2 regions of the Streptomyces sp. PSU-S4-23 genome follow, and region 2 is predicted to be linked to the other one. Evidence: riboswitches for the same ligand, from Rfam matches in the RefSeq annotation. Region 2 holds a riboswitch; the other holds the start of a gene.

Region 1 (15,124 bases), 5.1 Mb from region 2:
AGGTCCACGGCCTCCACCTCGGTGGTCCCGGTATGGCGCCCGCGCCGCGGCCAGCGCAGGCGTGCCTCGACACCGTGGCGGCAGGCGGCGTCGAAATTGGCGGCCGCCGCCTCGAACGGCAGCCGTGTCCAGACCGGTCGCGCCTCCTCCGCCAGGGCGCGGACGACGCCGTAGTAGAAGGCCGCGTTGGCGATCACATCGGTGACGGTGGGTCCGGCGGGCAGCACCCTGTTCTCGACCCGCAGATGCGGAACCCCGTCGGCGATGCCGTACACGGGCCGGTTCCAGCGGTACACCGTGCCGTTGTGCAGGACGAGTTCCGCGAGCTTGGGGACGCCGCCCTCGTTCAGCACCCGCAGGGGGTCCTCGTCGTCGCAGATCGGCAGCAACGCGGGGAAGTAACGCAGGTTCTCCTCGAACAGCTCCTGCGCCGAGGTGATCCAGCGCTCCCCGAACCAGGTGCGCGGCCGCACACCCTGCGCCTGCAGCTCGGGCGGCCGGGTGTCCGTGGACTGCTGGAACAGCGGCGGCCGGGACTCGCGCCACAGCTCGCGCCCGAACAGGAACGGCGAGTTGGCGCCGACGGCGATCTGCGCCGCCGCGACCGCCTGCGCCGCGTTCCACACGTCGGCGAAGCGTGCCGGGGTGACCTGCAGGTGCAGTTGGACGGAGGTACAGGCGGCCTCGGGCGCGATCGACCGCGAGGTGCACACGAGCCGCTCCACCCCCTCGATGTCCAGCGTGAAGTCCTCACCGCGCGCGGCCACGATCTGGTCGTTGAGCAGGGTGTAGCGGTCCACGGCGGAGAGGTTGGAGGAGACGAGGTCGTCGCGGCCGAGCGTCGGCAGAATGCCGATCATCACGATTCCGGCGTCGACCTCGTTCGCTTTCCGGTCGGCATAGGCGAGTGACGTGCGCAGCTCCTCGGCGAGCCGGTCGAATACCCGGCCGCCCAGCCGGTGCGGAGCGATGTTGACTTCCAGGTTGAACATGGCGAGTTCTGTCTGGAAATCCCGGCTCGCAATCTTTTCGAGTACTTGCGCATTCATCATTCTCGGCATGCCGTCGGGTCCGGCGAGATTCAACTCGATCTCCAGACCCATGAGGTTCTTCGGGCGGTCGAACCGCTTCTCCTCCAGCAGGCGCTCCAGTCCCGCCAGACACCGCCTGAGCTTGCCGCGGTAGCGCTGGCGATCGGACAGGTCGAACGGCCCTGCCACGACCTTCTCTCCCATCGAAGTGTCCCTCCTTGGATGGGCAGGCCGACGATCCGGCCGCTGCTGTCCCGGGTCACGGTGGATGATGCCCCGGCAACGCGATCGATAACGTCCCCCCGGGAGGCCGTCACCCGCTACGCTGGGGGGCGGTGTGTCCGGGCACATTCACGCGGCATGCGGCCGTACGCAGTTTCAGGGCGCAACCATGTGAGGAAAATCGCCGACGAGAATCGGCCGACCGCTACGGACAAGTATTCCGAGGTCGCCGCCGGGGCGCTCGTGCAGCATCGGGACGAACCACACTTATCAGCGACCGGATCTCCACTTGTTCGTCATGCACGGGACGGCTAGCCGAAACACCGGGTGAACACGTTTCATATAAACTTCGCACACGGGGCAGAGAGTTGGCGATCGCGGTCCTGCGCCCTGTCGTCACAGCGCCTTCCATTCGCCCGGGCACAGTTCCCGCCCCTCTGACCCCTCAGAGCTGACAGCGCCGTCCGCCCGCCCCCGCGCACCCGTGCCTGTCGAATGAGAGGCGACCCACCATGCCGCTGCATGTCCCCCCGGCTCCCGCGCCCGCTCTCCGCTCCGTCCTCACGGCACTCGGTTCCCCCACCGCTGTCCATGAGGCCCGCACCCCGTCCCTGCGCGCCGCCCAGGGACCCACCACCCCGGAGATGCCGCTGCCCGTCCACGTGCTCGACCGGATCACCCCTGCGGGCGCGTCGGCCACCCGGCTCGCCGGGTGGCGCTTCCTCATCCGCGCCGGCAACCGCGCGGTGGCCGCCGCCGAGACCATGCTCACCCCCGACGGCTGGGCGTTCTCCCGCTTCTTCGAGGGCCCGTACATCGCCGCCACCGAGCGTGCCCTCAGTCAGGCGGAGGCCATGAAACAGCCGTACCAGCCCAGGCTCCTGTCCGTGCCCGAGCTGTACATGCTGACGCTGTGGCTGCACGGCGACTGCGCCGCCGACGGTGCGGCGGGCCACCCGGCGGCGACCGACCTCCTGGTGCCGCTCGCGCCCGCCCCGCCCGGCATCGCCGCGCACCGCCCGCACCGCGTCGCCGAACTCCTCCCGGTGCTCACCCTCCGGGTGACTCCGGCGCCGCTGCTCGGCTCGCCCGCGTAGGTCCCGCCGCCCGTCGTGCCCCGCCGCCGGAGACGGCCGCGGGGCACGCCGCATCCCGGCCGTCAAGCACGCGCCCGCCCGGTCGCTCGTTCGTGTTCCACCACGCTCGTACGAGGGACGATCCGCTGGTCGGCCCATATGGACTAGCCCCTTACGGCCACTGCGAACCACCCGAAAGGACACCAGAGTTGGAATGAACCGTCCTCCTGGGTGGTGCGTCATGAACCTGTGAGGAGCGGTGCTGCGAAATCCCTGCGGATTGACGCCCGTGGGGCAACACTGGGTTCCAGACCGACGTATCGCCAACGGGGGGCGGCATGAACGACGCGACGAGCCGCGGGACAGACACGACAGCCATCTCAGAATTCACAACAGAGCGAAAGATCCCCACCACCATGTGCCAGCACCAGCCACCGTGCCCGACCGCCGAATCCGCCGACCGGGAGTCCGCCCGCCTTGTGGCGCACCACCCGGAGCAGGGATGGAGCCTGCTGTGCAACGGCGTTCTGCTCTTCGAGGACACCGGTGAGCTTCTGCCCGACGGTCAGATCATCGCCCCGCACCGCCCGCTGGGCACCGACCAGGTGATGACGGCCGCCTGAGCCGCACACGCGGGGCACCGCTGCCCCGGCATACGAGGGGCCGGCCCGGAGACGAACGCTCCGGAACCGGCCCCGACGCATGCCAGGCGTCGATCACTCCTCGTAGGCGTCCAGCGGCGGGCAGGAGCAGACCAGGTTGCGGTCGCCGAACGCCTGGTCGATCCGGCGCACCGGCGGCCAGTACTTGTCGGCGGCCGCGGCGCCGGCCGGGAAGACGGCCTCCTCGCGGGCGTACGGGTGCTCCCACTTCCCGCCGAGGGCGGCGGCGGTGTGCGGGGCGTTCCGCAGCGGGTTGTCGTCGGCGGGCCACACGCCGGAACCGACCTTCTCGATCTCCGCTCGAATGGCGATCATCGCCTCGCAGAACCGGTCGAGCTCCGCGAGGTCCTCGGACTCGGTCGGCTCGATCATCAGTGTGCCGGCCACCGGGAACGACATCGTCGGCGCGTGGAAGCCGTAGTCGATCAGCCGCTTGGCGATGTCGTCGACGGTCACACCGGTCGCCTTGGTCAGCGGACGCAGGTCGATGATGCACTCGTGCGCGACCAGGCCGCCCGGGCCGGTGTAGAGGACCGGGTAGTGCGGCTCCAGGCGCTTGGCGACATAGTTGGCGGACAGCACGGCCACCTGCGTGGCGTGCTTGAGGCCCTCACCGCCCATGAGCCGGACGTACGCCCACGAGATCGGCAGGATGCCCGCGGAGCCCCACGGGGCCGCCGAGATCGGGCCGACGCCCGTCTCCGGGCCGGCCGCGGGCTGCAGGGGGTGGTTCGGCAGGTACGGCGCCAGGTGGGCGCGCACGCCGACCGGGCCGACGCCCGGGCCGCCGCCGCCGTGCGGGATGCAGAACGTCTTGTGCAGGTTGAGGTGCGAGACGTCCCCGCCGAAGTGGCCCGGCTTGGCGAGGCCGACCAGCGCGTTGAGGTTGGCGCCGTCGACGTACACCTGGCCGCCGGCCTCGTGCACGGCCGCGCAGATGTCGGCGACGTGCTCCTCGAACACACCGTGCGTGGAGGGGTACGTGATCATCAGAACGGCGAGCTCGTCGCGGTACCGCTCGATCTTGGCCCGCAGGTCCTCGACATCGATCTCACCGTCCTCCGCGGTCTTCACCACGACGACCTTCATCCCGGCCATCGCGGCGCTCGCGGCGTTGGTGCCGTGCGCCGAGGACGGGATGAGGCAGACGGTGCGCCGGTGGTCGCCGCGCGCACGGTGGTAGCCGCGGACGGCGAGCAGGCCGGCCAGCTCGCCCTGCGAGCCGGCATTCGGCTGCAGGGAGACCTTGTCGTAGCCGGTGACCTCGGCCAGGCGCTCCTCCAGCTCGCGGATGAGCGTGAGGTAGCCCTGCGCCTGCTCGGCGGGCGCGAAGGGGTGCAGCTGCCCGAACTCGGGCCAGCTGACCGGTTCCATCTCCGTGGTCGCGTTGAGCTTCATGGTGCAGGAGCCCAGCGGGATCATGCCGCGGTCGAGCGCGTAGTCGCGGTCTGCCAGCCGGCGCAGGTAGCGCAGCATCGCGGTCTCGGAGCGGTACTGGTGGAAGACCGGGTGGGTGAGGTAGTCGTCGGTGCGCAGCAGCGCCTGCGGGAGGGCGTCCCCGGTGCCCGCGTCCAGCGCCTCGACGTCCGCCTCGACATCGAAGGCGGTCCACACGGCGCCCAGCTGGGCCCGCGTGGTCGTCTCGTCGCAGGCGATCGAGACGTGGTCGGAGTCGACGAGGCGCAGGTTGATCCCGCTCTCCCGCGCGGCGGCGACGACCGCGTCGGCGCGGCCCGGCACCCGCACGGTGAGCGTGTCGAAGTAGGCGCCGTGGACGACCTCGGCCCCTCCCGCCGCCAGACCCGCGGCGAGGATCGCGGTGTAGCGGTGGGTGCGCCGCGCGATGGTGCGCAGGCCCTCGGGCCCGTGGTAGACGGCGTACATCCCGGCCATCACGGCGAGCAGCACCTGCGCGGTGCAGATGTTGCTGGTGGCCTTCTCGCGGCGGATGTGCTGTTCCCGGGTCTGCAGTGCCAGCCGGTACGCCTTGTGCCCGTCCGCGTCCACGGAGACGCCCACGAGCCGGCCCGGCAGGCTGCGCGCGAACCTCTCGTGCACCGCCATGTAGCCCGCGTGCGGCCCGCCGAAGCCCATGGGCACACCGAAGCGCTGCGTCGTCCCGACGGCGATGTCGGCGCCCAGCTCACCCGGCGGGGTCAGCAGCGTCAGCGCGAGCAGGTCGGCCGCCACGGTGACGAGGGCGCCGCGCTCGTGGGCCTGCGCGACGACGGGCCTGATGTCGCGGACGGCACCGGAGGCGCCCGGGTACTGGATCAGTACGCCGTTGATCTCCCGCTCGGCGACCTCGGCCGGAATGCCGTCGCTCAGGTCGGCGACCACGACCTCCACGCCGGTCGGCTCCGCGCGGGTCCGGATCACGGCGACGGTCTGCGGCAGCGCGTCCGCGTCGACCAGGAAGAGGCCGTTCTTGTTCCTGCCCATGCGCCGGGACAGCGCCATCGCCTCGGCGGCGGCCGTCCCCTCGTCGAGCAGGGAGGCACCGGCCGTCGGCAGGCCGGTGAGGTCGGCGACCATGGTCTGGAAGTTGAGCAGGGCCTCGAGCCGGCCCTGCGAGATCTCCGGCTGATACGGCGTGTACGCGGTGTACCACGCAGGGTTCTCCAGCACGTTCCGCAGGATCACCGGCGGCGTGAAGGTCCCGTAGTAGCCCAGACCGATCATGGAGTCGAGGACCTGGTTGCGGTCGGCGAGGGAGCGCAGCTCGGCCAGCACCTCGGCCTCGGTGCGCGCGCCCGGCAGCGCCAGGCCGTCGGCGTTCTTGATCACATCCGGGACGGCGGCGGCCGTGAGGTCGTCGAGCGAGCCGTAGCCGACCTGCGCGAGCATCTTGGCCCGCGCCTCCTGGTCGGGCCCGATGTGGCGCTGCTCGAAGGGCGTCCCCTGTTCGAGCTCGGCGAGCGGAATGCGGTGGGCGGTCATTGCGGAGGCCTCCTGGTCTGACGCGACCTGTGAAGGGCACCACGGCACGGGTGCCCCGACGGCCTCCCCCTCTGTCATCTCGACCTGAGAGCTTCACCGGTCCGCCGCAAGGCGCTCCGGCTTTCACCGTCGGTGAGAGCGGGAGCCGTCGGCACCCGCCCTGCTTTCCAGAGTGACCTCGTCCGTGCGGTACGTGGGCCTGAGAGATTCCGGGGAGGATTTGCTCCTTCGGCGCCTCCGGATCGCTCCGGAGGACTCTCCCGCACGGGTTCAGCAGCCGTTTGCCAGCGTACCAGCGGGGACATCGCGGGAACCTTCGAGTGGCCGTGTAGCGGAATGTGCTCTTTTGTAGTGCGTAGTCCGCATTGCGACCAATTGGAGGGACCGTGCAGACCGACATCGATCCGCGGAATCTGATCGGCCGCAAGGCGTTCGACCGCAACGGAGCCAAGATCGGCACGGTCGACGAGGTGTACCTCGACGACGCGACCGGTGTGCCGGAGTGGGCGGCCATACGAACGGGCCTGTTCGGCAGGGACGCGTTCGTCCCGCTGGAGCCCAGCGAACTGGTGGAGGGCACGCTGCGGGTCCCCTTCGACCGGGCCCTGATCAAGGACGCCCCGGACTTCGGCGTCGGACGCCACCTCTCCCCCGAGCAGGAGCTGCAGCTCTACCACCACTACGGCCTGGACGTGGCCGCGCCGCCCCCGCCGGCGGACCGCGACTTCGGGCGTCTCGCCGGATCGGAGGAGACGTGAGCCCTGCCCGTCACTGAGCCCGGGCCGCGTTCTGCGACCGGGCCCCGGCCGCGTTCTGCGCGGCACCCGGCTCGGCGCCCTCGGGTCTTCGCCGCGTCCCGGGCGGGTCCCCGGGCGGTCGCGGAACCAGGGGCAGGGGATCCGCCGGCTCCAGCGCGGGGTCGTCGGTGCGGAAGGTGCGCACACGTCCCGGCTCCGAGCCGGGGGTCTCGAACCGGACGGTCACCCGGCCCAGACCGCTGCCCTGCACCCAGCCGGGCCCGTACTCGGCGTGCCGGACGTCGAGTCCCGGGCGCCAGACGTGCTCGGACGGAGTCGCGGGCTGCTCCCCGGCCGCGGGCCCGTCCGCGCCCTCCGGCTCCAGGGGCTCCTCCGCCGCGGCCTCCCCCGCGGAGAGATGGGCCTGGGCGAACAGGTCCTCCTGCGTGTAGTCGGCCAGCCCGCTGACGCCCACGCCGAGGAGCCGTACGCCCCCCGTGGTGTCCACGGAGTCCAGCAGCCGCGCCGCGGCCTCCCGCACCACCGTGGGATCGTCCGTGGGCCCGCGCAGGGTCTCCGAACGGGTCAGGGTCGAGAAGTCGTACCGCCGCACCTTCAGCACGATGGTCCGCCCCGACAGCCCGGCCTCCCGCAGCCGCCGCACGCACCGGTCCGCGAGCCGCTGCACCTCCAGGCCGACCCGGATCCGGTCGTGGATGTCCACGTCGTACGTGTCCTCGACGGACACCGACTTGGTCTCCCGCTCGGCCACCACGGGCCGCTCGTCCCGTGCAAGCGCCATGGCGTACAGCGCGTGGCCGTGGGCCTTGCCCAGCAGCCGTACCAGCTCGTCCTCGCCCGCCTCGGCGATCTCGTCGACGGTGGTGATCCCGGCCCGTCGCAGATGGTCCCCGGTGGCGGGGCCGACGCCCGGCAGGGTCCGCACGGACAGGGGGCCCAGCAGCGCACGCTCGGTGCCCGGCCGTATCAGCACCAGTCCGTCCGGCTTGGCCCGCTCGGAGGCGATCTTCGCGAGCATCTTGGAGGCGGCGAGGCCCACCGAGCCCGTCAGCCCGGTGACGGCACGGATGTCTGCGCGCAGCTTCACCCCGGCCAGCCGTGCCGACTCCTCGTCCCAGGCCGCTCCCCCGGCCTCCAGGTCCACGAACGCCTCGTCCAGGCTGAGCGGCTCCACCAGCGGCGACAGGGCCCGCAGCATGCCCATGACCTGCTCGCTGACCTCGCGGTAGAGCCCGAAGCGCGGCACCAGATAGGCGGCGTGCGGCGCGAGGCGGCGCGCCTGGGCCATGGGCATCGCCGAGTGGACCCCGAAGGCCCGCGCCTCGTACGAGGCCGTGGCCACCACACCCCGCGGCCCGAGCCCGCCCACGACGACGGCCTTCCCGCGCAGGCTCGGCTTGGCCGCCTGCTCCGCCGAGGCGTAGAAGGCATCCATGTCGAGATGCAGGATCGTGGGCGCGGTTCTCACATCTCCGATGCTGCCCTACGCCACTGACAGCTGCTGCCCTACGCCACTGACAGCGCGGTATGCCGGCGGCGCGCCTCAGACGGCCCGGTTGCGGCGCCGTGCCAGCTCGTCCGCCGGATTGGGGCCGACGATGGTCTCACCGGTGTCGACGCGCTCTCCGTGCAGCTGCGACAGCGCGTTCTCGACGTCCCGCCACACGACGCCCACGGCGATGCCGAAGATGCCCTGTCCGCCCTGCAGCAGCGCGTGCACCTCGTCCGGCGAGGTGCACTCGTACACCGTCGCGCCGTCGCTCATCATCGTCATCCGCTCCAGGTCGCGGAAACCGCGCTCCCTGAGGTGCTGGACGGCGGCGCGGATGTTCTGCAGCGACACACCGGTGTCGAGGAAGCGTTTGACGATCTTGAGGACCACGACGTCCCGGAAGCTGTACAGCCGCTGCGTCCCCGATCCGTAGGCGGGGCGCACGCTCGGCTCGACGAGACCCGTCCGGGCCCAGTAGTCCAGTTGCCGATAGGTGATGCCCGCCGCGGCGCACGCCGTGGGACCGCGGTAGCCGATGTCCTCGGAAGCCGCCCCCGCACCGCCCGGCGCGGGCGCCGGCCGCTGGGCGGCGGAGCCCACGGGGCTGCCGGGGTGGACGTACCCCCCGCTGGAACGGAGCCGAGAGCTTGGGGAAGGATACGGACCGCTCTCTCCCGGACTGCGTCCGGGGGCACCCCCAGCCGTACCGCCGCCGCTGCTTCTCACGCCGACCTCCGTCCTTGACCTGCCTTCTCGACGGTAGGCAGTCACCAGGGGTGCGTCAACGATCGCCACACTCGGCACGCCGAGTGATAATCACCCTAGGAGTGGTTTCCCGTGCCCTCCCGTGGGGAAAGGCTAGCCGAATGCCCGAGCGAAGGATCGCCGGACATCGCACTGGCCTTCGGTCCGTGCCCCACCCCGTGGAGCGGCCCGCTCCGCGTGCCGCCGGGTGTTCTCCCGCGGCTTCCGCGCCCCGCCGGGCGCGGCCCGTGCGCGAAGAGTCCGGTGTACGCACACAGTCCCCGGCCGCCCCCGGTCAGCGCACCGCGTCGGCCGGGCCCGCGGGGCCGGTCACTGGCTGCTCGTACCGAAGTCCTCCGGTGAGATCTGGTCGAGAAACTCGCGGAACTTCTCGACCTCGTCCTCCTGCTCGTCCGGGATCGCGATACCGGCGTCGTCGAGCACCCCGTCGCTGCCGTAGATCGGCGTTCCGGTGCGCAGCGCCAGCGCTATGGCGTCGGACGGCCGGGCGCTCACCTCGACACCACTGGCGAAGACCAGCTCCGCGTAGAAGACGCCTTCACGCAGATCCGTGATGCGCACTTCCGTGAGCTCCTGGCCGACGGCCTCCAGCACATCCTTGAACAGGTCGTGGGTCAGCGGTCTCGCGGGCGCCATGCCCTGCTGGGCGAAGGCGATCGCAGTCGCCTCCCCGGGGCCGATCCAGATGGGGAGGTAACGGTCGCCTCCCACTTCACGCAGGAGCACGATCGGTTGGTTGGAGGGCATCTCGACCCGGACACCTACGACATCGAGCTCGTTCACACAGCAACCCTAGGCCGTGCCCGGGACGTTTGGGTAGTCGGGCACAGATCGGGCCGCCGATCCGCCGACGGCGAACGTCAGGGCTCAGGGCAGGCGCACGCCCAGGGCGGACTGCACCAGTGCTGCATGCAGCTTCACCGCGAGCCCGGCCAGTTCCTTCGCGCGTGCCTCGGCGTGCGCCCTGGTCTGCGGATTGCGATGGCGCCGCAACGGGGCCACCACCTGGTCCACCAGGCCCGCCTCGCGCTCCGCGGCGGCCTTCATCATCCGCAGATGGCGCGGCTCGATCCCGTGCCGGCCCAGTTCCGCCACCAGAGTGGCCACCGTGGCCGCCTCCGCCTCGTACGTCCCGTCCGGCAGCGGTGCGACGAGCCCGTACGACTCCCACTCCGCGAGCTGCTCCGCGCAGATCCCGGCGGCTGCCAGCAGCTCCTCCCGGCCGATCCGCGCGCCTGTCGCGGTGTCGGCATCGCCCAGCAGGTCTCCGAGCAGGTCTCCGAGCAGCTCTCCGTCACCCGCGTCGCGCTGCCGGCCCAGGGACGGCAGCCGCACCTCCTCGCCGCGCTCCAGGGCGTCCAGGTGCTCGCGGATGACCTTCAGCGGCAGATAGTGGTCCCGCTGCATCCTCAGCACCCGGCCGAGCCGCTCGACGTCCCGCTCGCTGAACTTGCGGTACCCCGACGGGGTCCGCTGCGGCTCGATGAGCCCCTCCGACTCCAGGAAGCGGATCTTGGAGACGGTGACTTCGGGGAACTCCTCGCGCAGCACGTTCAGCACCGTGCCGATGCTCATCAGGCCGCCGTCCGCGGCGGCGGTGCCGCTGTCGGCACCGCCGCTCGGTGTTTGAAGCATGGACCTTCCCTGGGGTCCCCCCGGACGGTGTCCGGGGGAGGGTCAGATGCCCCGCTGACTTGCGTAGAAGACCAGCCTGTACTTGCCGATCTGCACCTCGTCACCGTTGGAGAGCGCCACCTGGTCGATCCGCTCCCGGTTCACATACGTGCCGTTCAGGCTGCCGACGTCGGCCACCGTGAACGTGCCGTCCGGGCTGCGGCGGAACTCCACGTGCCGGCGGGAGACCGTCACGTCGTCCAGGAAGATGTCGCTCTGCGGATGACGGCCCGCCGTGGTGAGTTCGGCGTCCAGCAGGAAGCGGCTGCCCGAGTTGGGGCCTCGGCGCACCACCAGCAGCGCCGAGCCCAGCGGCAGCGCGTCGACGGCCGCCTGCGCCTCGGGAGACAGCGTCGGCATCGGCGTCTGGCCGGTGGCCTCCGCGTCGTACGCCTCCAGACCCGAGATGGAGATCGTGGAGGTCGTCTCCGACGCACGCTCCGGAACCGCTCCGGCCCGAAGCGGCGCACCGCAGTTGGAGCAGAAGCGGCTGTTCTCCGCATTGCGGTGACCGCACCTTGAACACACCAGGGCCGACATATCCCCGAAACCTATGCGGCCGGAAGCGGCGGGGTCAACCGACGACGCGCCCTGACCTCCGGACATGTCGCCACCCGGCCCGGCCACCTGGTCCCGGAACAGCGGGCGCTGGCCCTCGGCCTCTCCCGGCTGTGCGCGATGGCGGGCAGTCGCGTTGTCGCCGCCCTCTCGCGCGCTCTTGCCGAACAACTTCGCAAACAACTTCACGGGCGATTCCCCTTGACCGAAACAGACCCGCCCGTGGGGCAGGACGAACCCTGACTGCATACACCGGCCGACCCGGACATCTTCACAACGTCCGTATCCACCAGACAGTTTCCACCACGCACCACCCATTCGGTGCGCCGACCCCCCGCAACCTCATGCCCTTGCCGGACCGCCTCCATGCACCGGCGGTTCACTGGGGGGACGACCGAGCGTAGTCAGGCTGCTTCGCCGCTCGCAAGGCGTCCACGACGATCTTCGTGGAACGCTCCACGGTGACCGTGGCCTGCTCCTTCTCCAGAGTCTGCACCACACCTCCGGGGATGTTCAGCGCCGGCTCGAGGTCCTGCGGTTTGCCGATGACCTTGAAACGATAGGGCTGGCTGATCTTGTTCCCGTCGACGCTCACACTCTTGCCCGAATCCGACAGATATGTGTCGGCGACGACTCGCACGCCGTTCACCTGGATGGCCTCCGCGCCGGCCGCGCGCAGCTCCTGGATCGCGTCGAGCAGCATGTCCGCCCGGACCGCCCCCTTCGTGTCCTCGATCGTCATCGTGATCCCGGGCCCCTGCGCGGCCACGGTGCCCGCGAGGATGCCCAGTTGCCTCTCCTTCTCGGCGGTCTGCTTGCGGGCCTCCTCGGCCCGGTCCGAGCTGTTCTCCAGCTCGGACCGCTGATGTTCGAGACCCTGCTTCTCGTCCTGAAGACGCTGCGTACGGTCGTCGAGTTCATCGAGGATGCGCACAAGATCCTCCTGGCGCGCGCCGCGCAGGGCACTGCCGCCGTCGCTGTTGGAGGCGACCTGGACGGCCAGGCCGAAGCCGAGGCCGAAGAGCAGGAGGGCGACGATGAGTTGGGCTCGCGTGACGCGCGGCGGCCACAGGGCCTTCAGCAGGCGCCCGCGGCCGCTCAGCGCCGGCCCGGGCTCCTGCTCCCCGTCCGGCGTCCGTGCGGTCCCGGTCGCCGGTGCGGGGACCTCCTGCGGCAACTCCCTGCGCAGCCGGTGCTCGGGGGCCTGCGGCGGCTCGGGCTTGTGGTCCTCGTTGCTCATCGCCCTCACGCCCGGAACACGTGCCGGCGGATCGCCGCCGCGTTGGAGAAGATGCGGATGCCGAGGACGACCACCACGCCGGTGGACAGCTGCGCACCGACACCCAACTTGTCGCCGAGGAACACGATCAGCGCCGCGACCACCACGTTCGACAGGAACGACACCACGAAGACCTTGTCGTCGAAGATGCCGTCGAGCATGGCCCGCAGGCCCCCGAACACGGCGTCGAGCGCCGCGACGACGGCGATCGGGAGGTAAGGCTCGACGACCGCCGGAACCTCGGGCCTGACCAACAGGCCGACCACGACTCCGACGACGAGGCCCAGTACGGCGATCACGATGTGCCCTTCTCTGTGCTCGGTTGTGCTGTGCGTACGGTCACACTCGGCGCGGCGGGCAGCCGGACGTCGCTCTCGGCGGAGATGCGGGTCCGGATCCCGTAGTTCTCCTGAAGCGCATGCAGGTACAGCCCGTCGGCGCTGTTCTGGAACCTGGTGCTCAGCCGTCGCCCGTCCCCCACCGCGAGCACCGTGTACGGCGGCACCAGCGGCCTGTTGTCGACCAGTATCGCGTCACCCGCGGCCCTGATCGCCGACAGCGCGGTCAGCCGCTGCCCGTTGATCGCGATCGCCTCGGCGCCCGACTCCCACAGGCCGTTGACGACGCGCTGCATGTCGCGGTCGCGGACACGTCCGGTGTCGGAGAAGCCGGAGGTCTCGCGCGGGTTGCCGTCGCCCCCCGTGCTGGCCTCCTTGGCGTCGTTCACGACCAGTTTCACGCCCGGGCCGTGCACCGCGACGGCGCCGGACAGAAGCCCCACCAGATCCGCTCGGCCGCTGCCCCCGTCCTTCTTCAGGGCCTCGCGCTGCCGTGCGCTCACGTCGTCGCGCAGCTTGTCGACCGTGCCCTCGAGCTTGTCCGCGGCCGCGGTCTCCCGCTGGATCCGGTCGATGAGCTCCTGGCGTTCCCTGGCGACCGTCGGGGCCGCTATGCGCGCCTGCGCGGCGCCCACGGTCACCACGACCGCGGCGAGCACCAGACCGGCCGCGAGACCGAGCTTGGCCCGCACCGTTCTGGGCATGCCACCGGCGTCGTCGGCCGTCTTCCGGGCGGCGGCCTCGGCGTACCCGTCGTCCAGGCTGTGGTCCATGACGTTGGTGAGCAACGACATGGAGGCGTCCGGACGCGGGGGGCGCGAGGTTGTGCTCCGAACGGGGGGCGGCTGCGGCATGCCGCACATCGTCGCACGTCGCGTGCGCTACCTCCGAATGGCCCCACCGACGTGCCGGACAGGCCCCCTTGGGGGCACTTGTCCGGCACGCGCGCGTGGTGTGCGATTTATCGCCCGGCGCTGTCCACGACCGCCGACCACTCGTCGAGCAGGGCCTGCGCGGACGCGTCGTCGGGTCCTTCGGCCCACAGATGGGTGACGGCCTCGGCGGGGTCGGGCAGCACCAGCACCCACCGCCCGTCGGCCTCCACCACCCGCACGCCGTCGGTCGTGTCGACGGAGCGCTCCCCCGCCTCCTCCACGACCCGGCGCATCACCAGGCCCTTGACGGCCCAGGGGGTCGCGAGATCGCGCTTGAGGACGTGCGCACGCGGGATCCGCGCATCGATCTGGCTGAGGGTGAGCTGCGTCCGCGCCACCAGCCCGATGAGCCGTACGAAGGCGGCCGTGCCGTCGAAGACGCTGCTGAACTCGGGCACGATGAACCCGCCGCGCCCGTCACCGCCGAAGATGGTCGACTCCTCCCGGCCCACCCGCGTGAGGTCGTCGGGTGACGTGGTCGTCCATTCGACCTGCGTCCCGTGGTACGCGGCCACCTGCTCGGCGATCCTCGTGGTGGTCACCGGCAGCGCCACCCGGCCGCTGCGCCGCTCGGCGGCGACCAGGTCCAGCATCACCAGCAGTGCCCGGTCGTCCTCGACGATCCGCCCCTTCTCGTCGACGAGGGACAGCCGCTCGCCGACGGGGTCGAACCGCACCCCGAACGCCGCCCTCGACGACGCCACGATCTCCCCGAGCCGCACCAGTCCGGACCGCCGGGTGTCGGCGGACTCCGTCGGCCGGGACTCGTCGAGACCGGGATTGATCGTCAGCGAGTCCACGCCAAGCTTGCCCAGCAGGCTCGGCAAAACCAGCCCCGCACTGCCGTTCGAGGCGTCCACCACGACCTTGAGGCCCGACTCGGCTATCCCGGTGGTGTCGACGCTCCGCAGCAGCGACCCGGTGTACGAGTCGAAGACGCTGGACGGGAAGTACAGGTCCCCGATCTCACCGGGGAACGCCCGCCGGTACTCCTGCCGCGCGAACACCCGGTCCAGCTTGCGCTGGCCGGCCTGCGACAGATCGGCGCCCTGCCCGTCGAAGAACATGATGTCGACGGAGTCCGGCACGCCGGGCGACGTCCGGATCATGATTCCGCCGGCACTGCCCCGCGCCGTCTGCTGCCGGGCCACCGGCAGCGGGACGTTCTCCAGGTCGCGTACGTCGATGGCACTCGCCTGGAGGGCCGAGATGACCGCACGTTTGAGGGCGCGTGCCCCTCGGGAGTGGTCGCGGGCGGTGGTGACCGTGGACCCCTTCTTGAGGGTGGTGGCATACGCGCCGGCCAGCCGGACAGCCAGTTCGGGCGTGATCTCCACGTTCAGGATCCCGGACACACCACGTGCGCCGAAGAGGTGCGCCTGCCCCCGGGACTC
Region 2 (15,124 bases):
ATGCTGCTGCCGTCGTACTCCACCGCGAAGACCGCCTTCGCCGGCGTGGCCGCCATGCGACTGCAGCAGCTCTACGGCGACGGCGTCACCCAGGAGCTCATCAGGACGTGGGTGCCCGAGACGGCCTCCGGTTCAGGTGACTGGTCGAGCGTCACCCTGAACAACGCGCTGGACATGGCGACCGGCAACTACAACTCGTCCGGCTACGAGGTCGACGAGGGCGGAAGCCTGATGTCCAGCTTCTTCACCGCCGAGGCGTACACGTCCAAGATGGCCGACGCCCTGGCCTTCCCCCATAAAGCGGCCCCGGGCACCCAGTGGGTCTACCACAGCTCGGACACGTTCCTGGCCGCCCGCGCCGAGAACAACTACCTGCAGTCCAGGGCCGGCGGCGGAGCCGACATCTTCAACCTCCTCCGCGACGACGTACTCACCCCGCTGCACGTCGCTCCCGACTCGCTGGTCAGTGAGCGCACCGGCAACTCCGCCACCGGCGCCCCCTTCGGCGGCTACGGAATGTTCTGGACCCGGGACTCGATCGCCAAGGTCGCCAAGTTCCTCAACAACGACTCCGGCCGGATCGCCGGGGCCCAGGTGATCAGTCCCACGGCGCTGGCCGCCACCATGCAGCGCGACCCGGCCGACCGCGGGCTGGTCACCACGGGCACCACGCCCTTCCAGTACAACAACGGCGTGTGGGCCAAGCAGTTCACCCCGGCCGCCTACCCGCAGTACAGCTGTTCCTTCTACGTACCGTTCATGTCCGGCTTCGGCGGCATCACCGTGGCCATGGCGCCCAACGGCGCCACCTACTACTACTTCAGCGACAACGACGAGTACTCCTGGTCCGGCGCCGTGAACGAGACCGACAAGATCAACCCCATGTGCTGACCCCGGTCCCGGTCATGAGACCGGCCGGGCACCCGGCACGGATCCGGGCCGGGCACGCCGAACGGGAGAGTGCGCGAGTCGTCCTTCGGGCGTTCCTGCCGATCGGGTCGATCGGACGGACGCACCGGACTCGGCACTCTCCCGTTCGGGCATGCACAGGTCTTCGTCACCGGTCATGCGCTATTTGCCGGTCGGCTCCTGGCCGTCGGCCGCGGCCTCCTCCTCGGCGGCCGCCGGCTCCTCGGCGGCTCCCCCAGCGGTCGCGGACCGCTCGGAGGACGCCTCGGCCGGCTCCTCCGCGGAAGCCTCCGCCTCGTCCGGCTCCTCCGCGGAAGCCTCCGCCTCGGCCTCCACCTCCGCGGCCACCGCCGCCGACGTCTCCGCCGACTCCGCGAGGACCTCGTCGGCCACCAGCTTCGCCGCCTCCTTGGCGTCGGACAGCAGCACCGTGTCCTGCGGCGCCTGGTCCTCGAAGTTCTCCGGGTGGTGGCAGGCCACCCGCTGCCCCGGCTTCAGCTCCAGCAGTTGCGGCTCGGTCGTCCGGCAGATCTCCGTCGCCTTCCAGCACCGCGTGTGGAAGCGGCAGCCGCTCGGCGGCGCGATCGGCGAGGGGACGTCGCCCTGGAGCAGGATGCGCTCGCTCTTCGCCGTCTTGCGCCTCGGGTCCGGGATCGGCACCGCCGACATCAGCGCCTTGGTGTACGGGTGCATCGGCGCCCGGTACAGCGACTCGCGGTCGGCGAGCTCGACGATCTTGCCGAGGTACATCACCGCGATCCGGTCCGAGACATGCCGGACGACCGAGAGGTCGTGCGCGATGATCACGTACGTCAGGCCCAGTTCCTCCTGGAGGTCGTCCAGCAGGTTCACCACCTGCGCCTGGATCGACACGTCCAGCGCGGAGACCGGCTCGTCGGCCACGACCAGCTTCGGGTTGAGCGCGAGCGCGCGGGCGATGCCGATGCGCTGGCGCTGGCCGCCGGAGAACTCGTGCGGATAGCGGTTGTAGTGCTCGGGGTTGAGACCCACGACCGACAGCAGCCGCTGCACTTCCTTCTTGATGCCGCCCTCGGGCGTGACGCCCTGCAGCCGGAAGGGGGCGCCGACGATCGTGCCGATCGTGTGCCGCGGGTTCAGCGACGAGTAGGGGTCCTGGAAGATCATCTGCACATCGCGGCGCAGCGGTCGCATCCCGCCGACACCCAGGTGCGTGATGTCCCGGCCCTCGAACTCGATCGTGCCGGCGGTCGGTTCGAGCAGCCGGGTGATCAGCCGGCCCATCGTCGACTTGCCGCAGCCGGACTCGCCCACGACGCCGAGCGTCTCACCGGCCTTGACCTCGAAGTCCAGACCGTCGACCGCACGCACCGCACCGACCTGCCGCTGGAGCAGGCCCTTGCGGATCGGGAAGTGCTTCTGAAGCCCGGTGACCTTCAGCAGGGTCTCACCGGGGGCGGCGTCCTTGGTGAGGGTCGCACCGCCGCTCTGCGCAGGAATCGTCACTGCCGCGTCTTTGGGGTTCTCGCTCACAGCTTCGGCGCAATCTCTTCGGTCCAGATACGCTCCCGCTGCTCCTGCGTCAGGTGGCAGGCGGCCCAGTGCCGGCTGCCGACCTCGGTCAGCTCGGGCCGGACCGTGCGGGTGACGTTGTCCTTCGGGATGTCGGCGTACGGGCAGCGCGGGTTGAAGGCGCAGCCGGACGGGATGTTGATGAGGGAGGGCGGGGAGCCCTTGACCGGGATGAGGCGGTCCTGCTGCTCGCGGTCGAGGCGCGGCATCGAGCCGAGCAGGCCCCAGGTGTAGGGGTGCCGCGGCTCGTAGAACACCTTGTCGGCCGGGCCCCGCTCGACACAGCGTCCGCCGTACATCACCAGGATGTCGTCCGCCAGTTCGGCGACGACGCCCAGGTCGTGGGTGATGATGATGACCGCGGAGCCGAACTCCTTCTGCAGGTCGCGGATCAGGTCGAGGATCTGCGCCTGCACGGTCACGTCGAGCGCGGTGGTCGGCTCGTCCGCGATGAGCAGCTCGGGGTTGTTGACCAGCGCCATCGCGATCATCGCGCGCTGGCGCATACCGCCGGAGAACTCGTGCGGGTAGCTGTCGACCCGCTTGTCCGGCTGGGGGATGCCCACCCGGTCGAGCATCTCGATCGCCCGCCTGCGGGCGGTCTTCTTGTCGACGTCGTGGTGGATGCGGTACGCCTCCACGATCTGCTGGCCGATCGTGTAGTACGGGTGCAGCGCGGACAGCGGGTCCTGGAAGATCATCGCCATCTCGCGGCCGCGCAGCTTGCGCACGTGGTCCGGGTCGGCGGACAGCAGCTCCGTGCCGTCCAGCCAGATCTCGCCGGAGATCTGCGCCTTGCGCTTGCCGTACTGGCCGGCGGTGTGCAGGCCCATGATGCCGAGCGAGGTCACCGACTTGCCGGAACCCGACTCGCCCACGATGCCGAGGGTCTTGCCCTTCTCCAGCTGGAAGCTGAGCCCGTCGACGGACTTGACCAGACCGTCGTCGGTCGGGAAGTGCACCTTCAGGTCGCGCACTTCGAGGAAGGCGCTCGGCGCGGGCGCACCGCTCGTGGGCTCGCCCACGGCCGATCCGCTCTTGCTGAGTTCGGTCATGCGAGCCTCACTCGGGGGTCGATCACGGCGTACAGGACGTCCACCACGAGGTTGGCGATCAGCACCGCGAGAGAAGTGATCAGGGTGACGCCCAGGATGATGGGCAGGTCCTGGTTCCTGATGGCGTCCAGCACGGCCCGGCCGAGACCGGGCAGGTTGAACGTGGACTCCGTCAGGATGGCGCCGCCGATGAGCGCGCCGAGGTCCATGCCGAGCATGGTCAGGATGGGCGTCATCGTGGAGCGCATGGCGTGCTTGCCGATGACGACCTGCTCCTTGAGGCCCTTCGCGCGCGCCGTGCGGATGTAGTCCTCACCGAGGATCTCCAGCATGGTGGCGCGGGTGATCCGGGCGTACATCGCCGCGTACAGGAACGCGAGGGTGATCCAGGGCAGGATCATGCCGCCGAACCAGCCGCCGAAGCTCTGGTCGAGGGGCACGTACTGCGCGTCGATCCACTTCAGGCCGAAGGCGAAGATCGCCAGGCTGAGCAGACCGGTGAAGTAGATGGGGAGGGAGACACCCGCGAGGGCGACGACCATCGCACCGCGGTCCCAGATGCTGCCCCGCTTGAGCGCGGAGAGCACACCCGCCGCGACACCGAAGACCAGCCACAGCACGGCGGCACCGAGCGCGAGGCCCAGGGTCACCGGGAAGCGGTCGGTCAGCACCGGCCAGACGGCCTGCTCGCTGCGGAAGGAGTAGCCGAAGCACGGGGCGGCGCACTGGGTCACGTCCCCGCCGCCCGAGTAGGTGCGGCCGACGAAGATGCCCTTGAAGAACTCCCAGACCTGGGAGTAGATCGGGTCGCCGAGTCCGAGCTTCTGCCGCACCGCCTCGACGGCGGCGGGGTCGGCCTGCTTGCCCACGAAGCTCGAGGCGATGTCCACGCCCGCCCACTTGGGGACGAGGAAGAAGATGCCGAAGACCACCATGACGATGACCACGAGCATCACTGCGGCGGCGAACAGCCGCCTGATGAGGTAAGCGAGCACAGCTAACGGCCCGCCGCGGACCGCGGGCCATCGGAGGTCGTCCGATGGCCCGCGCTCACGCCGCGCCGGCCTTCACCTGCCTTTCGTGCCGTACGGCGGGTGTGCCGGGTTTACTTCGCGGACTTCAGACCGAGGTTGACGAAGTCGTACATGCCGCTGTAGCCGTCGGTCGTGTAGACGTTCGCCAGGTTGTCCGAGCGCCAGTTGATGAACTTCTCGAAGACGAAGGGCAGGTAGTAGCCGCCCTCCATGACCTTGTGGTTGATCTCCGTGGAGATCTTGGTCTTGGCGGCGTCGTCCAGGGTGTTGACGTACTGGTCGAACAGGCCGTCGATCGCCTTGTCCTTGATCAGCGCGTAGTTGGAGTTACCGCTCGGCAGGATGTACTTGCTGTCCCACAGCGGCAGACCGAAGCCCTGGACGGACGGGAAGTCCGGACCCCAGCCCATGATGATGATGCCGTAGCCCTTCTTCGCGACGTTCGCGGGGCTGCCGATGATGCCGGTGGTCTGCGAGCCGTCGTACTGGTCGATCTGCGCGGTGATGCCGACCTTCTTCAGCGACGCCTGCAGGGACTGGGCGGTGGCCACCTCGACCGGCTTGTTGTTGCGGACCGCGATGGTGGTCGAGAAGCCGCTGGGCTTGCCGCAGGCCTTCAGCTCTTCCTTGGCCTTGGCGACGTTGCCGTTCTTGTTGGCGCCGGCGAGCTCGTACGGGTCGTACTTCTGGCCCTCGGCACCCGCGACGGACGGGGGCAGCATGTTGGTGCCGATGTCACCACCGGCGACCGGGCCGCCGCGGGCGGTCTGCAGCGACACGTGGTCGGCGCCGTAGATCACGGCCTTGCGGCAGTGCTCGTTGTCGAACGGCTTCACGCTCTGCGGGAAGACCGCGTAGCGGATGTAGCCGGAGACCGGGTTGTCCAGGTTGCCCTTGTGCTCCTTCAGGGCGGTGGTGCGGCCCTGCGGCGACATGCCGGTCTGGTTGATGTCCAGGTCCAGGTCGCCGTTGAGCAGGCGCTGGTCCAGCTGGTTGGCGTCCGAGAAGAACTGGACGGTGATCTTGTCCGGGTACGCCTTGCGGATCGGGTCCGAGGACTGCTTCCACTGGGTGTTGCGGACCAGCGTCAGGTTCTTGCCCGGGCTGTACGACTGGAACTTGTACGGACCGGAGGAGAAGGGGTGCAGACCGTACTTGGACTTGGTGTCCATGTCCTGGCGGACCGGGGAGGCCGAGACCAGGGCCAGCATCTCCTCGAAGTCCGAGTTGGCCTGCGGGATGTGGAAGACGATGGTCTTGTCGTCCGGCGTGTCGATGGCCTTCAGGCCCAGCTTGTCCTTGCTGGTGTCCTTGTAGGGGCCCTTGTACTCGCCCTTGGGGTCGAGGACGTCCTTCAGGTACACCGGGCCGCCGGACAGCACGTCCTGCGCCCACACGCGCTCGATGCCGTACTTGATGTCCTTGGACGTGACCGGCTTGCCGTCCTCCCACGTGACGCCGTCACGCAGGGTGTACGTGTAGGTCTTGCCGCCGTCGGTGACCTTGGCGAGCCCGGTGGCGAGGTCCGGGGTCAGCTCGGCACCGGCCTTGCCCGGCTGCGTCTGGTTCGTGACGAGCTGGCGGCTGTAGTAGCGGGCGAAGTTCCACATGAAGCCGTAGTAGCCGCGCGTGGTGTCCCACGAGTCGGCGTCCTGGGCGCCGCCGAACTTCAGCGTGCCACCCTTCTTGGCCGCGGAGGCCTGGGCGACCTTGTTGTTGGCGGCGTCGAAGCCGGCCGCGCCGGTCTTCGACCCGCCGCCGTTGTCATTGCCGCCGCCGCACGCCGCCGTGGTCAGCAGCGCGGCGACCGCGGCAGCAGCGGCCAACGCCTGCTTACGCCGCCCTGAGGTGCGTTGGGTAGTCACGATCTCGGATCCTCCGGATTGATGAGAGACCCCGTGCAAGTGCCACGGGACGCTTGGTGTACGGCAGTCAGCGGGAGCCCTTCGGGTCCAGCGCGTCCCGCACGCCGTCGCCGAAGAGGTTGAAGGCAAGAACGGTGATGAAGATCGCCACACCCGGGACCACCATGTACATGGGGTCCGACTCGTAGTAGTCGATCGCGCTCGAAAGCATCTGCCCCCAGGAGGAGGTGGGCGGCTTGACGCCCACGCCCAGGAAGCTGAGTGCCGCCTCGGTGAGGATGTTGGTGGGGATCATCATCGTCGTGTAGACGATGATCGGCGCGACGAGGTTGGGCAGCAGCTCCTTGAACAGGATGTAGAACCGCCCCGCGCCCAGCGATCGGGCGGCCTCGACGTACTCGCGCTCGCGCATCGAGAGCGTCTGGCCGCGCACCACGCGTCCGATGTAGGGCCAGCCGAAGAAGCCGATGACCAGGATCATCACGAACACGCGCACGCTGGACCCGGTCAGGCCCAGCATGTTGTTCGGCATGACGGAGACCAGGGCGATCGTGAACAGCAGCTGCGGGAAGGCCAGCAGGCCGTCCATCACGCGGCTGATGAGCGAGTCGACCCAGCCGCCGAAGAAGCCGGCCAGGATGCCCAGCACGGTGCCCAGGACGACGGCGACCATGGCGGACAGGAAGCCCACCAGGAGCGAGACACGGGCGCCGTAGAGGATGCGGGCGAAGATGTCGCGGCCGTTGACCGGCTCGACGCCCAGCAGGTGATCGCCGCTGATGCCGCCCAGCGAGCCCCTCGGGGTGCCGAACAGCGGGTCGATCAGGTTCTCGTGGTAGGCGTCCGGATCCTGGCCGACCAGGTGTGTGATCACCGGGGCGAGCAGGGCGAGCGCGATGAGCACGAGCACGACGACGCCGCCCGTGAGGGCGAGCTTGTCCCGCTTGAGGCGCTCCCAGGCGATCCGGCCCAGGGAACGCCCCTGTACGGCCTTCACCCCGGCGCTGGCAACCGCAGCCTCCTCGGCAGCGCTCGGGGCCGCTTCCGCGGTCGGCTCGTGCAATGGTGCCGTCATGTGGCAGGGACCCCTCTCAACCGGCGGTGGCCGGCCCGCACTCGCCGCGGTAGCGGCGTCTTCAGTCCGTCGTACGAAGGGGTGAAGCACCCCTGGAGCGGGAGTCTTCAACGGTTCTGCGATCTGTTGCCAGACTTGGCGGTGAATGGATGCGTAAACGTGATGCGAGCAGGAGGGTTCCGTTATCCGGACAGTGGGTAACGCGGGGCGGACGAGAGCGAAAGGGACACACAGGGCGAAATCCGCCCCATCCACCCTCATCTACGCGCGAAGAGACGCTGCCACCGCCGGACACGTCCGAGGACCGGGAACCGTCCGGGTCAGTATGCGCCAGGGACGGGCGGATAGCCGTAGCCGCCGACCGCGGGGGCCTGGGCCGGTGCCGCGTGGGCCTCGCGGTCGTAGAAGGGGCGGGCGCGGGCGCGGAGCCACATCGCGACCGGGTCGTACTCGTCGGACATCACGACGGTCGACACCGGCAGTCCCTCGGGAACGGCGACGACGGACTGCTGCATCATCGCGCGCACCGAGTCGACGGCGGGCGGCGAGGTGTCGTACACGTCCAGGCCGATCGCCAGGTACGGCGCCCCCAGCGCGGGCTGCACCCAGGCGCGGCGCAGTGAGCGCACGGCGGGCGTCCGGTGCGCGTTCTGCGCGAGCAGGGCGTAGAACTGCGGGATCTCGATGGCCGGTTCCGACAGTCTGAGGGGCCCCGCGGGCTGGCGCTCCAGGCCGGTGGCGATGCGGCGCAGATCCAGCCAGGGGATGCCGACGCCGCCGCCGGGCGCGTGCGGGTTCAGCCAGAGGCCGTAGTGGTCCGGGTAGAGGGTGCGGGCCACGTCGAGGCCGTCGACCACCTCGTACGAGCGGTTCCAGCCGCTGGCCGACAGTTCCTGAGCGGAGGTGACACAGGGGGCGTAGCCGTGGCCGCCCACCTCCATGGTCCCGTACTGGGCGTCGGGCGAGCCGGCCTGGCCGTGCCACAGCAGCATCCAGACCTGGCCGGACGACGGGGTCGCCAGCACGTGAAGGAGCGCCTCGTAGGCGTCGTAGCGCCCGGGCGTCACCTGGCGCAGCATGTGCTCGACCTGCCCGGCCGCGGCCGTGCCCGACGCGCTCACCCTCTACCGCCCCTTCACGACAAACCCGACAGTCCCCACGGATGTCTCCCGCGCGTTGCGCGCGGATGTCAGCCGCACCACCCCGACCGGGCCATTCTCCACTGTCCGGGAGCCGACCCGGCCCCCGGCCGGGAGCGCCTCCCGCTCCGGTCATGAAACCAGGTTACGGCGCGCCTGCGACAGCAACGCGACGCGCGACGCGCCGCCGTGGGCCGCGCCGCGCCCCGCCCTGGGGGCGCGCCGCCCCCCCCGCCGCCGGCCGCGTGCCGTCCACCGCCGGCGGGCCGTTCAGTGACCGCGCTGGTAGAACGGCCGCACCCGCTCCCGCAGCCAGTCGCCCACCGGGTCCTGGACCATGTCCAGGAACACCATGTTCACCGGCGTCTTGACCGGCACCTTGCCGAGCGCCCGGCCGAGTGCCTCCAGCGGAAGCGCGTGCGGGTCGGCCTCCGTGGAGGCGAGTTCGACTCCGATGAACATGACCGGGTCGGCCGTCTCGATCACGGCCAGGCAGCGGCGCGCGGTGACCACCACACCGGTCCCGTCGAACTCGGCCGACGCGGCGGCGAGGAAGTCCACCGGGTCGTCCTGCCAGTCGGGTTCGAACAGGCGGACGCGGCCGCCGCTCGCCGGGCCGTCGAGCGGGGTGCGCCCGGCCCGGCACAGCTCGGCCACCGCGTCCGGCGGCAGCGGCACCCCGACCACGCCGCCCGGGTTGACCGCGATGCCGGCCTGCGGGGGCAGCCCGCGGGCGAACTCGGCGGCGGGCGCGATCGTGTACGACATGTGGTGGCCGACGGCCTGCCGGAACTGCTCCTCCGAGCTGAACACCGGCACGTACGCCTGGCCCTCGATGTCCAGGGTGGGCAGGTCGAGGGGGCCGCTGTGCGGGCCGCCGCCGTCCGGCAGCGGCACCCAGAGGAAGCTGCGGCCGAGGACCTCGAGGATCCGGCCGGCGGCCGAGGGGACGCCGAGCGAGGCGGAGAGCACCTCCTCCAACTCGTTGCCCGGCCATCCGCCGTGCGGATGGGGGTGCGCCTGTGCGGGGAAGTCCGCGGGAAGATCCGCCGGGAAGTCCATCTGCCTACCGCCTGCTCAGAACCACTGCTGTGGCTGGAAAGGCTAACGCCTGCGCGCCCGGGGCCGGTCAGCCGGCGAAACCGATCCGGCGCAGGGTGTCGGTCGCGTCCCGGTCGAGCAGGACCGCCGAGCCGCAGCCCCGCGGCAGACGGCCCCGCTCGACGGAGCGCAGCAGCCGCCGCGTCGCCCGGCGGTGCCTGAGGAACGCGTAGCGCGAGACACCGCGGCCGCGGCTGCGCTGGCCCGCCAGGGCCGTGTCCGCGCCGACGTCGAGCACGAGCAGGTGCAGCGTGCCGCCGCGGCGGCGGGCCTCCCGGGCCAGCCAGCCGCGCACCCACGCCTGCGTACCGCAGTCGTGCACGACCACCGCCGTGCCCGCGCGCAGTGCGCGGCGCAGGCCCGCGTAGTGGGCGAGGCGGACGAGGGGGCGGTAGACCGCGTAGGGCAGGACACCGGCCAGGCGGGTGTCCCAGCGGTCGCGGGTGTCCTGGGAGTCGATGCGGGTGCCCCGCACGGCGCGCCGCATGAGCGTGGACTTGCCGCTGCCGGGCAGCCCGGTGACCACGACGAGGTCGGCCGCGCCGAAGGTGAGCCCGCGCGGGCTGCGGCCCGTGCGGTCGCGCAGATCGCGGACCACGGCCGCAGGCAGCGGGCCGCGGTTCTCCAGGGCCGTGGCTCCGGGCTGCTTGTGCACCGCGACGCCCGAGGTCGTGGCGTATGCCGTGGTCCTGTTCACCGTGATCGTCCTCCCTTGGGGCCGGGACGTACCTGTCCCCGTCGAGCGTAAAGAGAAGGTAATGCACGGTGTCTCGCGTTTTCGTGCCCGTAGCGCCACAAGCCGGTTACAGATGCGGCCTGCCACGAGCGGGCGCGGCATGCGATGATGAGCGCGCCAACTGCATACCGGCCGCTTGAATCCGCGCGGGAGAGTTCCGGGTACCGACATGTGCCCGGGCGCCGAAGGAGCAAGTCCCTCCCTTGAATCTCTCAGGCCCCGTACCGCGCGGGCGAGGCACATCTGAAAAGCGGGCCGCTGACCAGTGGCTCCACCCAAGGTGCAAGCCGTGACGACCCGCCGCGGGAGTCATGGCGAACCTCTCAGGTTCCGATGACAGATGGGGAGGAACGACCCCGTCCTCCCCACGCCCGGCTCCGCCGCGCGGGGGACTCCATCGCCCTGGGAGCACAACCGATGAGCAGCAGCCCCCCGCGCCGTACCGCGCTCGATGCCCTGCATCGTTCGCTCGGCGCGACGATGACCGACTTCGCCGGCTGGGACATGCCCCTGCGGTACGGCTCCGAGCGCGAGGAGCACGTCGCCGTCCGGACGAAGGCGGGTCTCTTCGACCTCTCGCACATGGGCGAGATCACGGTCACCGGACCCGGGGCGGACCGGTTCCTGGACCACGCCCTGGTGGGCAGCATGTCCTCCATCGGCGTCGGCCGCGCCCGCTACACGATGATCTGCCGGGAGGACGGCGGCATCCTCGACGACCTGATCGTGTACCGGCTGGCGGAACAGGAGTACATGGTCGTCGCCAACGCCTCCAACGCCCAGGTGGTGCTGGACGCGCTGGTGGAGCGCTCCTCCGGCTTCGACGCCCGGGTCCGCGACGACCGGGACGCCTACGCCCTCGTCGCCGTCCAGGGCCCCGAGTCCCCCGGCATCCTGAAGTCCCTGTCCGATGCCGACCTGGACGGCCTCAAGTACTACGCGGGCCTGCCCGGCACGGTCGCCGGCGTCCCGGCGCTCATCGCGCGCACCGGGTACACCGGCGAGGACGGCTTCGAACTGTTCGTCGCCCCCGAGCACGCCGAGAAGCTGTGGCAGGCGCTGACCGAGGCGGGCGCGCCCGTCGGCCTCGTCCCGTGCGGGCTGTCCTGCCGGGACACGCTGCGCCTGGAGGCGGGCATGCCCCTGTACGGGCACGAGCTCAGCACGTCCCTGACTCCTTTCGACGCCGGGCTCGGCCGGGTCGTGAAGTTCGAGAAGGAGGGCGACTTCGTGGGGCGCGCGGCGCTGCGCGAGGCCGCCGAGCGGGCCGCGCAGAACCCGCCGCGCGTGCTGGTCGGCCTGGTCGCGCAGGGCCGGCGGGTCCCGCGGGCCGGGTACCCGGTCGTCGCCGGTGGCGAGGTGGTCGGCGAGGTCACCTCCGGTGCCCCCTCCCCCACGCTGGGCCGGCCGATCGCCATGGCGTACGTCGACGCGGCGCACTCCGCGCCCGGCACCACCGGGGTCGCGGTGGACATCCGGGGCAGCCACGAGCCGTACGAGGTCGTGGCGCTGCCGTTCTACAAGCGCCGCAAGTAGACACTGGGCGCGGGCCGGACGTGCCACCGCGCCCGTCCGCCCTGCTCACGAGCACCTCCAGCAGTCCCCCACTCACCACCCCTCCCGCGCGTACAGGAGAATCCAGGCCATGAGCAACCCCCAGCAGCTGCGTTACAGCAAGGAGCACGAGTGGCTGTCGGCCGCCGAGGACGGCGTCGCGACGGTCGGCATCACGGAGTTCGCGTCCAACGCGCTCGGCGATGTCGTGTACGTCCAGCTCCCGGAGGTCGGTGACACCGTGACCGCGGGCGAGACCTGCGGTGAACTGGAGTCCACCAAGTCCGTGAGCGACCTCTACGCCCCGGTCACCGGCGAGGTCACCGAGATCAACGAGGACGTCGTCAACGACCCGTCGCTGGTGAACTCGGCCCCGTTCGAGGGCGGCTGGCTGTTCAAGGTGCGTGTCACGGAGGAGCCGGCCGACCTGCTCTCCGCCGACGAGTACGACGCCCACACCGCCGGCTGAGGAGCCGTGGCACACATGTCCGTTCTCAACACGCCCCTGCATGAGCTCGACCCCGAGGTGGCCGCCGCGGTCGACGCCGAGCTGCACCGTCAGCAGTCCACCCTCGAGATGATCGCCTCGGAGAACTTCGCCCCGGTCGCGGTCATGGAGGCACAGGGCTCGGTGCTGACCAACAAGTACGCCGAGGGCTACCCCGGCCGCCGCTACTACGGCGGCTGCGAGCACGTCGACGTGGTCGAGCAGATCGCCATCGACCGGGTCAAGGAGCTCTTCGGCGCGGAGCACGCCAATGTGCAGCCGCACTCGGGCGCCCAGGCCAACGCGGCGGCGATGTTCGCGCTGCTGCAGCCCGGTGACACGATCATGGGTCTGAACCTCGCGCACGGCGGGCACCTGACCCACGGAATGAAGATCAACTTTTCCGGCAGGCTCTACAACGTGGTGGCCTACCACGTCGGCGACGACGGCGTCGTCGACATGGACGAGGTCGAGCGCCTGGCCAAGGAGTCCCGGCCGAAGCTGATCGTGGCGGGCTGGTCCGCCTATCCGCGCCAACTGGACTTCGCCGCCTTCCGCCGGATCGCGGACGAGGTCGGCGCCTACCTCATGGTCGACATGGCGCACTTCGCCGGCCTGGTGGCGGCGGGCCTGCACCCGAACCCGGTGCCGCACGCCCATGTCGTCACCACGACGACCCACAAGACGCTGGGCGGTCCGCGCGGCGGTGTGATCCTCTCGACGTCCGAGCTGGCCAAGAAGATCAACTCCGCGGTCTTCCCGGGTCAGCAGGGCGGTCCCCTGGAGCACGTGATCGCCGCCAAGGCGGTCGCGTTCAAGGTCGCGGCCTCGGAGGAGTTCGGGGAGCGGCAGCGGCGGACGCTGGAGGGGGCGAAGATCCTCGCCGGGCGCCTGGTCCGGGACGACGTCAGGGCCGTGGGTGTCGACGTGCTGTCCGGCGGCACCGATGTGCACCTCGTCCTGGTCGACCTGCGCAACTCCGAGCTGGACGGCCGCCAGGCCGAGGACCGCCTCCACGAGGTCGGCATCACGGTCAACCGGAACGCGATCCCGAACGACCCGCGCCCGCCCATGGTGACCTCCGGCCTGCGGATCGGCACGCCCGCCCTGGCCACCCGCGGCTTCTCGGCCGAGGACTTCACCGAGGTCGCGGACGTCATCACGGAGGCGCTGAAGCCGTCCTACGACGCGCAGGCGCTCAGGGCCCGGGTGAAGGCCCTGACCGACAGGCATCCGCTGTACCCCGGTCTGAAGTAATTTCGCACGCTTTCTGTCGCACATACGTCCGGGGCACCGCGCACACTGGTGGGTGAGCGCGGTGCCCCGCCTCATGAACCACTCGTCCATCCCTCCCCCTCCGGGCGCCTCGCGCCCCCGGATCCCAGCTCCCACGACGGACAACGGCGTCCGTCGAGACCCTAGGAGACCTCCGTGGCCATCTCGGTCTTCGACCTGTTCTCGATCGGCATCGGCCCGTCCAGCTCCCACACGGTCGGCCCCATGCGGGCGGCGCGCATGTTCGCCCGCCGGCTGCGCAACGAGGGGCTGCTGGACTCCGTCGTGTCGCTGCGCGCGGAGCTGTACGGCTCCCTGGGCGCCACCGGCCACGGCCACGGCACGCCCAAGGCGGTGCTGCTCGGCCTGGAGGGCGCCTCACCGCGCACGGTGGACGTGGAGACGGCCGACGACCGGGTGGAGGCGATCAAGGAGTCGGGCCGGATCCGGCTGCTCGGCGAGCACGAGATCGCCTTCTCCTTCGACGACGACCTGGTCCTGCACCGCCGCAAGGCCCTCCCCTACCACGCGAACGGCATGACCCTGTGGGCGTACGGCGCCTCGGGGGCCGAACTGCTGTCGAAGACGTACTACTCGGTGGGCGGCGGGTTCGTCGTGGACGAGGACGCGGTCGGCGCGGACCGCATCAGGCTGGACGACACGGTCCTGAAGTACCCCTTCCGCACCGGCGACGAGCTGCTGACGCTGGCCCGCGACACGGGCCTGTCCATCTCCTCGCTGATGCTGGAGAACGAGCGGGCCTGGCGCACCGAGGAGGAGGTCCGCACCGGGCTGCTGGAGATCTGGCGGGTGATGCGGGCGTGCGTGGCGCGCGGCATGTCCCGCGAGGGCATCCTGCCGGGCGGCCTGAAGGTGCGCCGCCGGGCCGCGGTCACCGCCCGGCAGCTGCGCGCCGAGGGCGACCCCACCGCCCGCGCGATGGAGTGGATCACGCTCTTCGCGATGGCGGTCAACGAGGAGAACGCGGCCGGCGGACGGGTCGTGACCGCACCCACCAACGGCGCCGCGGGCATCATCCCGGCCGTCCTCCACTACTACATCGACTTCGTGCCCGGCGCGGACGAGGACGGGGTGGTCCGCTTCCTGCTCGCCGCGGGCGCCATCGGCATGCTCTTCAAGGAGAACGCCTCCATCTCCGGCGCCGAGGTCGGCTGCCAGGGCGAGGTGGGCTCGGCCTGCTCGATGGCGGCAGGCGCCCTGGCGGAGGTGCTGGGCGGCACGCCGGAGCAGGTCGAGAACGCGGCCGAGATCGGCATGGAGCACAACCTCGGCCTGACCTGCGACCCGGTCGGCGGCCTGGTCCAGATCCCGTGCATCGAGCG

Evidence for each region. Region 2 has a riboswitch for glycine ahead of gcvT (glycine cleavage system aminomethyltransferase GcvT). Riboswitches for the same ligand answer to the same signal wherever they lie in the genome.
Region 1: another riboswitch for glycine. It lies ahead of gcvP (aminomethyl-transferring glycine dehydrogenase); the one in region 2 lies ahead of gcvT (glycine cleavage system aminomethyltransferase GcvT).

Annotation. Positions count from the first base shown of each region.
Region 1 covers NZ_JBVMUU010000002.1:1,041,204-1,056,327, forward strand. The annotation lists gene ACZ79I_RS05600 (glutamate-cysteine ligase family protein) at 1-1,235, opposite strand, end outside; gene ACZ79I_RS05605 (hypothetical protein) at 1,766-2,350, shown strand; gene ACZ79I_RS05610 (DUF5999 family protein) at 2,746-2,952, shown strand; gene gcvP (aminomethyl-transferring glycine dehydrogenase) at 3,046-5,931, opposite strand; glycine riboswitch at 6,109-6,204, opposite strand; gene ACZ79I_RS05620 (PRC-barrel domain-containing protein) at 6,318-6,689, shown strand; gene ACZ79I_RS05625 (DNA polymerase IV) at 6,700-8,157, opposite strand; gene ACZ79I_RS05630 (MerR family transcriptional regulator) at 8,233-8,907, opposite strand; gene ACZ79I_RS05635 (bifunctional nuclease family protein) at 9,256-9,729, opposite strand; gene ftsR (transcriptional regulator FtsR) at 9,814-10,581, opposite strand; gene ACZ79I_RS05645 (FHA domain-containing protein) at 10,624-11,496, opposite strand; gene ACZ79I_RS05650 (DUF881 domain-containing protein) at 11,558-12,418, opposite strand; gene ACZ79I_RS05655 (small basic family protein) at 12,424-12,756, opposite strand; gene ACZ79I_RS05660 (DUF881 domain-containing protein) at 12,753-13,589, opposite strand; gene ACZ79I_RS05665 (sugar phosphate nucleotidyltransferase) at 13,757-15,124, opposite strand, start outside.
Region 2 covers NZ_JBVMUU010000002.1:6,151,677-6,166,800, reverse strand. The annotation lists gene ACZ79I_RS28160 (serine hydrolase domain-containing protein) at 1-891, shown strand, start outside; gene ACZ79I_RS28155 (ABC transporter ATP-binding protein) at 1,072-2,394, opposite strand; gene ACZ79I_RS28150 (ABC transporter ATP-binding protein) at 2,418-3,515, opposite strand; gene ACZ79I_RS28145 (ABC transporter permease) at 3,512-4,510, opposite strand; gene ACZ79I_RS28140 (ABC transporter substrate-binding protein) at 4,621-6,414, opposite strand; gene ACZ79I_RS28135 (ABC transporter permease) at 6,482-7,489, opposite strand; gene ACZ79I_RS28130 (enhanced serine sensitivity protein SseB C-terminal domain-containing protein) at 7,810-8,610, opposite strand; gene ACZ79I_RS28125 (enhanced serine sensitivity protein SseB) at 8,899-9,690, opposite strand; gene ACZ79I_RS28120 (AAA family ATPase) at 9,758-10,432, opposite strand; glycine riboswitch at 10,603-10,702, shown strand; glycine riboswitch at 10,703-10,815, shown strand; gene gcvT (glycine cleavage system aminomethyltransferase GcvT) at 10,883-12,001, shown strand; gene gcvH (glycine cleavage system protein GcvH) at 12,111-12,488, shown strand; gene glyA (serine hydroxymethyltransferase) at 12,504-13,763, shown strand; gene ACZ79I_RS28100 (L-serine ammonia-lyase) at 13,938-15,124, shown strand, end outside.